Linked DNA regions of Endozoicomonas gorgoniicola. The main gene of each other region encodes a partner of the protein of the gene in region 2 in a complex. Links are inferred from orthologs where the notes say so. Each region holds a gene or a part of one and is shown on either strand. Other genes may lie near its edges.

Region 1 (5,987 bases), 3.6 Mb from region 2 along the record:
CATAGGGGTTTCACATTGACTGCATTTCTCGTGCTGAATTCGGCCATCCCTGCGGAGATAGACAAAAGCTTGTTTGACTTCCCAATCAATATCAATCTGCTCGATTACCCAGCCGGGAAATGCGAACATAGGACGTAGTGAGGGTGTTGTACACATGTCTGATCCTTCAGAAATTTTGATCTGTTCAAATCAATCTTTCCTGAAAGGCTATTTCTGTTGCAACCCCTCATTTTCCATCAGCCAACCTGTAAAAGCCCCTAAAAAATTAGGGTTTGGGACGTGTGATGACTTTGCATCTATAGCATATAATTATTTATCAAATATAAAGCAATCACCTGATTTACATATAGGAATAGTCCGAACTGAGATCAATTACGACCATACTTTTTTACTATTAGATAGTAAGCCTATCCTGCCGGAGTTTATTTTAGGTGGTGAAAGATTTAAGAAAGCACTTCAAGGTTCTGTTGTATGTGACCCCTGGGCTAACTGTACTTTTCCTGCTTCGGACACCAGCTGTATTATCAAGTACTTTAGCTTAATACCACGATTTAATGGTATCTCCTTTTCATCAGGTCTTGTGCTTACAAGAAAGCATCCAGAATGGACCGAAGCCGAAAAGAACAGTCTCTTTTAGAGTGAAGCTGAATCAGTGACTCCCTGGTTAGACTCCTCACTGCTTATGAAATCCCCAGGAAACAGCGAAGAGCTCTTATTTGCAAACCGGTTGACAGCGTCTACCCTGTTTTATTTTGTGGAACAACGACACCCTTTATCTATGCAACAATCCGCTCAACCACTCGCTCAACAAGAGCAACAAAAGAAACCCATTGTTATCTTCGACTCCGGCGTTGGAGGGCTGAGTATTTATCAGGAAGTCAAACGCAGACTGCCGGGGGTTGAGGTTATTTACTGTGCGGACAACGAGGCATTTCCTTATGGTCCAAAACCAGAAGCGGAAGTCATTGACAGGACGCTGTATTGCCTGAACCAACTGGCAGAGCAATATCAGCCAGCCCTTGCCATTATCGCCTGCAATACCGCCAGTACCATCTCTCTGCCCCGCGCACGACAGGCACTGCAAATTCCAGTGGTGGGCGTTGTTCCAGCCATCAAACCGGCGGGGGAATGGTCAAAAAAGCGCAGTATTGGACTGCTGGCCACACCGGGAACCATTGCCAGAGAATATACTCATCAATTAATTCGTGATTTTGCCAGAGACTGTGATGTCATTTCTGTGGGTTCCAGTGAACTGGTTGCCATGGCAGAACGCCACCTGCGTGAACAGCCTGTCAGCCATGAGGAATACAAAACCGTCGTTGAACCTTTTTTTGCCAATGGCAAACAGCCCGACTGTATTGTATTAGGCTGCACCCACTTTCCTTTGCTGGAACAGCAGCTTCAGGCCGCCTGCCCGGTTCCCATTCACTGGATTAATTCCGGCGAAGCCATTGCCAGACGGGTTGAATTTCTACTGGAAACCATCCCTGATTCCAGCACACCGACCTCTGACCGGTTTATCTATACCGGCAGCCCTGACGGCATTCATGGCCTGATGCCTGCACTGGAAGCAATGGGATTTGAAGAAGTGCATCAGCTGGAGCAGGGTCGTTAACCCCTGCTCATCTGGCTCTATAAAGAACGTGCGTCGTAATAGGCTTCTTCAGAAATCTTGTGGTACTGCGTGGACTGTTCACGGAAAGCCTTAAAAGACTCGTAAACACGTTTGGCAACATCACTGCTGGCAGCCACTTCAGCCGTGACTTCGTCAGCCGTTTCCTTCAGCTCTTTTAATACGTCATCCGGCAAACGACGCAGTTTCACGCCATGTTCGGATACCAGCTGGTTGAGAGCGGCATTATTTCTGGCTGTGTACTCGTCAAGCATGTCCTGATGAGCCGCTTTTGCAGCAGCCTTTACGATAGCCTGAAGATCGGCTGGTAATGCATTCCAGGCATCCAGATTAATGGTAAATTCCATCATGGAACCTGGCTCATGCCAGCCGGGATAGTAGTAATAGGAAGCCACCTTATAGAAGCCAAACGCCATATCGTTATAAGGCCCAACCCATTCCGTTGCATCAATGGCACCAGTCTGCAAAGCAGTAAAGAGTTCACCACCAGGCAGTGTTACCGGAACGCCTCCCAGACGCTTCAGCACTTCTCCGCCCATGCCGGGAATGCGCATTTTCAGTCCCTTAATATCATCAAGAGAGTTAATTTCCCTGTTAAACCAGCCCGCCATTTGCACACCGGTATTACCACCTGCCAACGGCTTAATATTAAAAGGCTTGTAGACTTCATCCCATAGCGCCTGTCCACCGCCATAGTGAATCCAGCTGCTGATTTCCTGAGCGTTTAAACCAAAGGGGACGGCGGTAAAAAACTGTGTAGCAGGGTCTTTGCCTTTCCAGTAGTAAGCACCGGAATGCCCCATATCGGCTGTACCGTTCGACACGGCATCAAACACCTCCAGTGCCGGAACCAGTTCACCAGCGCCGTATATTTTGACCTGAAGGCGACCCGCGCTCATGTCATTAACCATGTCAGCAAAGCGTTCTGGGGCCATGCCCAATCCGGGAAAATTTTTCGGCCAGGACGTGACCAGTTTCCATTCAAAAGATTGTTGTTCAGGCTCTGCTACAACGGAGGTTTCAGCTTGCTCGGATGATCCACAACCGGCAAGAAATGTTGCAGACAATGCCAGCCCGACGGAGGCAAGCAGGTTACGACGTTTCATGACTTTACCTTTCTGTCATTGTTGTTTTTATACGGATGTTTTTATAGAAGACAGGTGCATGTTAGCAGGTGTGGCTTTTCTGGCAACTTAAATCAATCAGCCCGGACTGAACATCCGGGCTGGTATCAATCAGGAAATCACCACCAGATTAGCGTAAGCCATCATCAGCCATTTCGTGCCTTCACTGTCGAAGTTCACCTGTACTCTTGCCTGCGCCCCATCACCTTCAGCACTTACAATAGTACCTTCACCAAACACATCGTGGTGAACCCGCTGCCCAAGTGCCAGTCCGGCAGATGCAGCAGAAGACGTAGACTGTCGTGTGGTGGCGGGGCGGGAAATCGTACCTCCCAGACGCACTTCCTGAATCAGTTCACCCGGTATTTCACGAATAAACCGGGAAGGGCGGTTGAAGGTATCCTTGCCATATAAACGACGGTTTTCAGCATAACTGAGCGTCAGCTTTTCCATGGCTCGGGTAATACCCACATAACAAAGACGACGCTCCTCTTCCAGGTTGCCTTCTTCCAGCGACATTTTGTGAGGGAACAGACCCTCTTCCATACCGGCAAGAAACACCATAGGAAACTCCAGACCTTTTGCCGAGTGCAGAGTCATCATCTGAACACTGTCAGAAAACTGGTCAGCCTGAGTGTCACCGGCTTCCAGCGCCGCATTGGCCAGAAAGGCATCCAGCGGACTCATGGTTTCGATTTCTTCATCCAGATCAAGGTCGTCAATATCAAACTGACGACAGGCGGTCACCAGTTCCTCAAGGTTTTCTACCCTGGCACGACCTTTTTCACCCTTCTCTTTTTCATGGTGCGCCACCAGGCCGGTGTGGGTAATCACACGATCAGCCAGCTCACCAAGATCAAGGTCGTCACCCACCGCAGTGAGGGTTTCAATCAGGTCGACAAACTCCGCCAGAGAACGTCCGGCCTTGCCACCAATAGCCTTGTTGGCAATCACGCTCTTGATCGCCAGCCACAGGGAAACATCCTGTGTGCGGGCAGCTTCCCTGAGTTTTTCGACGGTTTTCTCGCCAATACCCCGTGCCGGAATATTAATCACCCGCTCCAGAGAGGTGTTGTCATGGGGTGTGCTGATCAACCTCAGGTAAGCCAGGGCATTCTTGATTTCAGCCCGTTCGAAGAAACGTTGACCACCATAAATCCGATAAGGAATCCCGGCTCTCAGCAACGCTTCTTCCAGATTGCGGGACTGGGCATTAGAGCGGTAAAGAATGGCAATGTCGCTACGGGACTTGCCTTCGTTAACGGCTTCGCTGATGCGATCAGAAATAAACCTTGCCTCATCCATTTCATTGAAACCGGAATAAAGCTGGATCGCTTCGCCATCGCCACTGTCGGTGTGCAACTCTTTGCCAAGACGGTCAGGGTTGTTGGCAATCACTGCATTGGCAGCATTCAGAATCCTGCCTGTGGAACGGTAATTCTGTTCAAGTTTAACCGTGCTGGACTTAGGGAAGTCTTCGGTAAACTGACGTATATTCTCAATGCGGGCACCACGCCAGCCATAAATGGACTGGTCATCATCACCCACGACCATCATTTTGTCTTCATCGCCCACCAGTAATCTTAACCAGGCGTATTGTACGGCGTTGGTATCCTGAAATTCGTCCACCAGAACGTAGCGAAAACGCTGTCGGTAGTGTTGAAGGATATCCGGACGTTTCAGGAACAGCTCATGGGCTCGCAGTAACAGTTCACCAAAATCGACCACACCCATCTGCTCGCAATATTGGTGATAGGCTCGATAAACATCCAGCATGGTACGTTCAAACGGGTCATAACCCGGATCAATATAATCCGGGCGAAGCCCTTCATCTTTCTTGCTGTTGATGTACCACTGTGCCTGTCTTGGCGGCCAGCGCTGATCATCCAGCTGCATCGCTTTCATAATGCGTTTTACAACCCGAAGCTGATCATCGCTGTCGAGAATCTGGAAGCTTTCCGGCAGACCGGCATCCTGATAATGAGTCCGCAACAGACGGTGAGACAAACCATGGAATGTACCCACCCACATGCCTCTTGGGGGAATCCCCAGCAGGTCTTCAATGCGTGAGCGCATTTCTGCCGCAGCCTTGTTGGTGAAGGTAACAGCCATGATGGAGTAAGGCGATATTGCTTCTGCCTGCACCAGCCAGGCAATGCGATGCACCAGTACTCTGGTCTTACCACTTCCGGCTCCAGCCAGTACCAACATCGAACTCAGCGGGGCTGTTACCGCCTGCCGCTGGGCATCGTTCAGAGAGTCAATAATCGGGGTTACATCCATAACGGGTCTTCGCAGTTAAAACTTGGAACAGTGTAACGAATACTTGATACGTTATCGATTTATGTCTTACGGGAGAGAGTGTGGCAAAGAGTTGAGCTGTGTACGAGATATCTCACAGAGATAAACGACATGGACTCTTGTCAAGAATATGACACACGCTTATTTTAAAATGGTCAGTAAGCAAAAAAATAAGAAGAGATTACTGCCATGCCCAAGAATAAAGCATCCAAAAAAACGTCCATCGCTGCTTCCGGTCATCCCCGGGACGAAATGCCCGAAAAAAAATCAAAGCGGGCTCTGTACATCCGTCGCGCCCTGGAAGACCGGGAAGAAAAGAAGCGCATGAGTAGTGAATGTGGTGAGGATTACTGGGGAAGCTATTAACAGTAGCTACTAACAGTAGCTATTAACGGTAACTATTAACGGAAACAGTCAGGCAGCTTGAAAGCTGCCTGAGTCCCTCCAACGACGGCTGCTACTCATCGAAAAAAATCACCCGACGAACCTGCCTGTGCTAAAAACAAGGGGTCTGATAAAAACCATTAATTGGACAAAAGTACACATTATTTTATGTATGTTATAATATAACGTTTTAGATTTAAGCAGTGTTGTAACGTTTCATGGTACCCAATAAAAAATTCCCTATAATAATCAGCCTTATCAGTTTGCTGTTCTTCCATGCGCCAGCATTTTCAAGCGAACTGCCCGGTCAACCGCAGCCTCCGAAAGTATTAACATCTATCAAGCCATTACAGCTGATTGCCCAGGCAATCACTGAGGGAATTACTGAGCCAGACGTTCTTCTGCCTCCCGGAGCTTCTCCTCACAACCACAGCCTGAGACCTTCTGATGCCCGCCTGCTGCAAAGCGCTGATGTCATGTTCTGGATAGGCCCGGATATGGAGGTGTTTCTTGAGAGGATGCTGGCCAATAACAGAACGACCCGT
Region 2 (3,815 bases):
GCGTGAGCAATATCAGATTCCATACCCATACAGCGTTAGATCAAGTGAAGAAGGCATTGATGATCAGAGCGAGACACGGGGTCAGTCGCATTTCTTTTTATATCAACACTACAAGGCTCTTTATGAACAGATGCAACAAGTCAGACAAGCCTTGGAAAATGACTTGCTCAGAGTGGAGGACCAAGTCGAGGGGATTGAATCGTTTATAATGCAGCTCGAAGTCTCAGAAGCTGAATTGCCCGAAGTGCAGGACCAATGTGATTTCTAATTAGGTGTTCTAACCTGATTGAGTGTTTAAGTCCGACAGCCTGCGTGGATATGTTAAAGTAGAAACCACCAACTACTTGCGGTTTGATGCGGGCAGTATTTCCCCGGCATTTTTTCGGTTTGCCTGTTTTATCAATCGAAAAAAGGCTGGCATGGGCAAAAGCCCGGAGCATTTATGTGTCTGGAATTGGATAGTGTCGGGTTTATATGGGAAAAGAATTTAAAGTTTCAGCCGGGTTCAAACCGGCGGGTGACCAGCCTGAGGCGATAGAAAAGCTGGTGGCAGGGGTTCAGTCAGGACTGGCGTGCCAGACTTTGCTGGGAGTAACCGGGTCGGGCAAAACCTTTACCGTGGCGAACGTGATCGAGAAGATCCAGAGACCCACCATCATTATGGCTCATAACAAGACACTGGCTGCGCAGCTGTATGGCGAGTTCAAAGAGTTCTTTCCGGACAACGCCGTTGAGTATTTTGTTTCCTACTACGATTACTACCAGCCGGAAGCCTATGTACCCAGCTCCGATACCTTTATTGAGAAAGATGCATCGGTGAATGAACACATCGAACAGATGCGCCTGTCAGCCACCAAAGCGTTGATGGAACGCGAAGATGCGATCATTGTGGCGACGGTATCAGCGATTTACGGTTTGGGTGATCCGCAGTCGTACAAAAAAATGATGATGCATCTGGATCGTGGCGATCAGATTGATCAGCGACAAGTGTTGCGTAATCTGGCGGAGCTGCAATATACCCGTAACGATACAGAACTGAGACGCGCCACATACCGGGTGCGTGGTGATGTGATTGATATTTTTCCAGCGGAATCGGAAAAGGAAGCGGTTCGACTGGAGCTGTTTGATGATGAACTGGAAGCGATCAGTCTGTTTGATCCATTGACGGGGGAAGTACTGCAGAAACTGCCCAGAGTCACCATCTATCCGAAAACCCACTATGTGACACCCAGGCAGACCATTATTGATGCTACGGATGCGATTAAGGCGGAGATGAAAGAACGTCTTCAGGTATTACGCGACAATAACAAGCTGGTTGAAGCGCAGAGACTGGAGCAGCGAACCCGCTATGATGTTGAGATGATGCTGGAGCTGGGTTACTGCACCGGCATAGAAAACTACTCACGACACCTGACTAAAACACCACCCGGGACACCACCACCGACTCTGTTTGACTACATTCCAGATAACGCTTTGCTGGTGATTGATGAATCCCATGTCACGGTTCCGCAGATCGGGGCGATGTACAAAGGCGATCGTTCCCGCAAAGAGACCCTGGTGGAATTTGGCTTCCGTCTGCCATCGGCCCTGGACAACCGGCCACTAAGGTTTGAAGAGTGGGAAGACAGACGACCACAGACTGTTTTTGTATCAGCGACACCCGGCAAGTATGAAGAAGAGCATCAGGATCAGATTGTTGATCAGGTAGTTCGGCCAACGGGTCTGGTTGACCCGGTCATAGAGGTTCGTCCGGCAACCACCCAGGTGGATGATCTGCTGTCTGAGATTAACCTTACCGTTGATAAAGGCGAGCGGGTTCTGGTGACCACGCTGACAAAACGTATGGCGGAAGACCTGACCGAATACCTGGGTGAACACGGGGTTCGGGTGCGTTATCTGCACTCAGACATTGATACGGTTGAGCGGGTCGAGATTATCCGGGATCTGCGTATTGGCGCATTTGATGTGCTGGTGGGCATTAACCTGTTGCGGGAAGGTCTGGATATGCCGGAAGTGTCGCTGGTGACGATACTGGATGCTGATAAAGAAGGTTTCCTGCGCTCTGATCGCTCTTTGATCCAGACCATTGGGCGGGCGGCACGAAATGTGAACGGGCGAGCCATTCTTTACGCCGACAAGGTGACAGGTTCGATGGACCGGGCGATTAAGGAAACTGAACGTCGTCGTACGAAACAGATGGCTCATAATGAGCAACATGGCATTGTGCCAAAGTCCGTGCAGAAATCGGTGGCAGATATTCTTGAAGGGGCAGTGACACCGGGTAAGAAGAGGGGAGCCAGAACCCGTAAGGTGGCAGAGCCTGAGGCGGTTTATGAGGTGGCTCTTACACCGGAAGCCATGACGAAAAAGATCAGCGAGTTGGAAAGCCAGATGATGGAACATGCCCGTAATCTGGAATTTGAAGAAGCCGCTTCCGTAAGGGACCAGATCAGCCATCTGCGGGATAAGGCATTGAAATAAAAGCAATGAATCAACATTTTCCAGTACTCAGGGGTTGCTATTTTCATTCCTGTTGATAATATACACCCAACTTCAGGCGGTTAGCTCAGTTGGTTAGAGCGCCACGTTGACATCGTGGAGGTCACCAGTTCGAATCTGGTATCGCCTACCAATAACTCTTTGAGTTATATAGAAAAAAGCTCGCTCTTAGCGGGCTTTTGTCGTTTAGGTCGGAAAATAATCGGAAAATAATCGGAAAATTATTTCAGATATCCAATCCTGACAGTGTTAATCCAGCCTCTACCTCTTCGTATTTTATCTCGTGTCCTTCCTGATAATCGGTCGTCATCTTGCCGCTTGAATGCCCCATAAGCACCTGAACGTAGTCATGTGAAAAACCAGCTCGGTGTTCATATATCCATGAACTGAAATGGTCACCAGCTTGCCAATTCTCTAAAATACCAATCCCGCCTCTAATGTTAGAGGCATGCGATATTTTGTTATGCTCGAATCCCGTCGTCCGCTGCGAAAAGAAATCCGCCTTGTTGAGCGTGGATTTGAAACGGTGGCGGCGTATCCAAAAGTGAACTTCTTCAAACGTCATATTTCCTGTGAAATCCGTAATATTCATGAAGTCGCCAGCTTTATTGACAAGCTAAGTACCAAACCGCAATTTGCGTTGGTTCATGGTCAGCCGCTGGACTCTTTACCCATGAATCAGATGGTGAGACGCTTGTACCACGGCAGAGATAATCATCCGGCCACCCTTGGAGACCGGATGCAGTCTCTGCTCATACTGGATATTGACGGCTTACCGATCCGGCCTGTAGACATGAACCGTGAACCCCGGTTGGCTATTAATCAGGCTCTGGAAAAACTCGGGTCACCTTTTGCGCAGACCAGCTGTTACTGCCAGCTGACATCCAGCCAGCAACCTTATGCTGATCACCTTTATGCCCGTTTGTTTTTTGTGCTTGATTCAGAAGTGTCTTTACAGACTATCAAACGGTGGGCAGAAACCCGAAAGACCGATTGCCGCCTTGATCCGGCCTTGTACAGTCCGGCACAGCTTATCTATACGGCACCACCTCTGTTTTTGGGGGCAAGCGATCCCCTGATCAGACGCAGCGGTTTAGTGCTGTCGGAAAAAAAACACGTTGCCGACGGACATAATACGCTCTGTCTCCAGAGTTTCTGTTAATAAGCCCCGGCCATCCCAGAGCTATGGCGGTAAAGGACTGGATTACAGTAATGTCTGTTTTACCGACACACCAAGAGGTCGGGAGTGGCTGGATAAAATAGGAGACCATGCTGGAGGTGGTGGTTTCTACCCGGTGATACTCAGACTGATTGCC

Evidence for each region. Proteins that work in one complex are often made in the same cells at the same time.
Region 1: the proteins of uvrB (region 2) and uvrD are in contact, whole or in part, in a crystal structure (PDB 7EGT), measured with the Thermus thermophilus proteins. The link is inferred for Endozoicomonas gorgoniicola from one-to-one orthologs. Residues at the interface, in WP_096411307.1 of Thermus thermophilus: Glu23, Leu25, Arg26, Asp27, Gly28, Glu29, Arg30, Phe31, Arg55, Glu326, Asp327, Phe328, Glu379, Ser382, Gln383, His398, Gly400, Arg401; in WP_096412145.1 of Thermus thermophilus: His654, Arg656, Phe657, Gln666, Asp668, Glu669, Lys680, Arg681, Leu682, Ser683, Lys685, Tyr686, Ala687.

The regions. Positions count from the first base shown.
Region 1 is NZ_JAPFCC010000001.1:4,953,872-4,959,858, forward strand. Bases 2,455-5,413 are described here. They hold uvrD (DNA helicase II), read right to left. Parts: upstream 5,041-5,413; coding sequence 2,869-5,040; downstream 2,455-2,868. Other genes in these bases: NX722_RS22175 (TRAP transporter substrate-binding protein), read right to left, coding at 2,455-2,739; NX722_RS22185 (hypothetical protein), read left to right, coding at 5,248-5,413. Outside these bases: NX722_RS22160 (ISL3 family transposase), read right to left, coding at 1-156; NX722_RS22165 (hypothetical protein), read left to right, coding at 155-637; murI (glutamate racemase), read left to right, coding at 779-1,615; more of NX722_RS22175, read right to left, coding at 1,633-2,454; more of NX722_RS22185, read left to right, coding at 5,414-5,424; zinc ABC transporter substrate-binding protein ZnuA, read left to right, coding at 5,661-5,987. UniProt on the Escherichia coli protein: A helicase with DNA-dependent ATPase activity. Unwinds DNA duplexes with 3'-5' polarity. Translocates on single-stranded DNA with 3'-5' polarity. Initiates unwinding more efficiently from a nicked substrate than double-stranded DNA.
Region 2 is NZ_JAPFCC010000001.1:1,378,296-1,382,110, forward strand. Bases 1-2,977 are described here. They hold uvrB (excinuclease ABC subunit UvrB), read left to right. Parts: upstream 1-474; coding sequence 475-2,481; downstream 2,482-2,977. Other genes in these bases: NX722_RS06315 (hypothetical protein), read left to right, coding at 1-268; NX722_RS06330 (hypothetical protein), read left to right, coding at 2,948-2,977. Also shown: more of NX722_RS06330, read left to right, coding at 2,978-3,661; NX722_RS06335 (hypothetical protein), read left to right, coding at 3,618-3,815. UniProt on the Escherichia coli protein: The UvrABC repair system catalyzes the recognition and processing of DNA lesions. A damage recognition complex composed of 2 UvrA and 2 UvrB subunits scans DNA for abnormalities.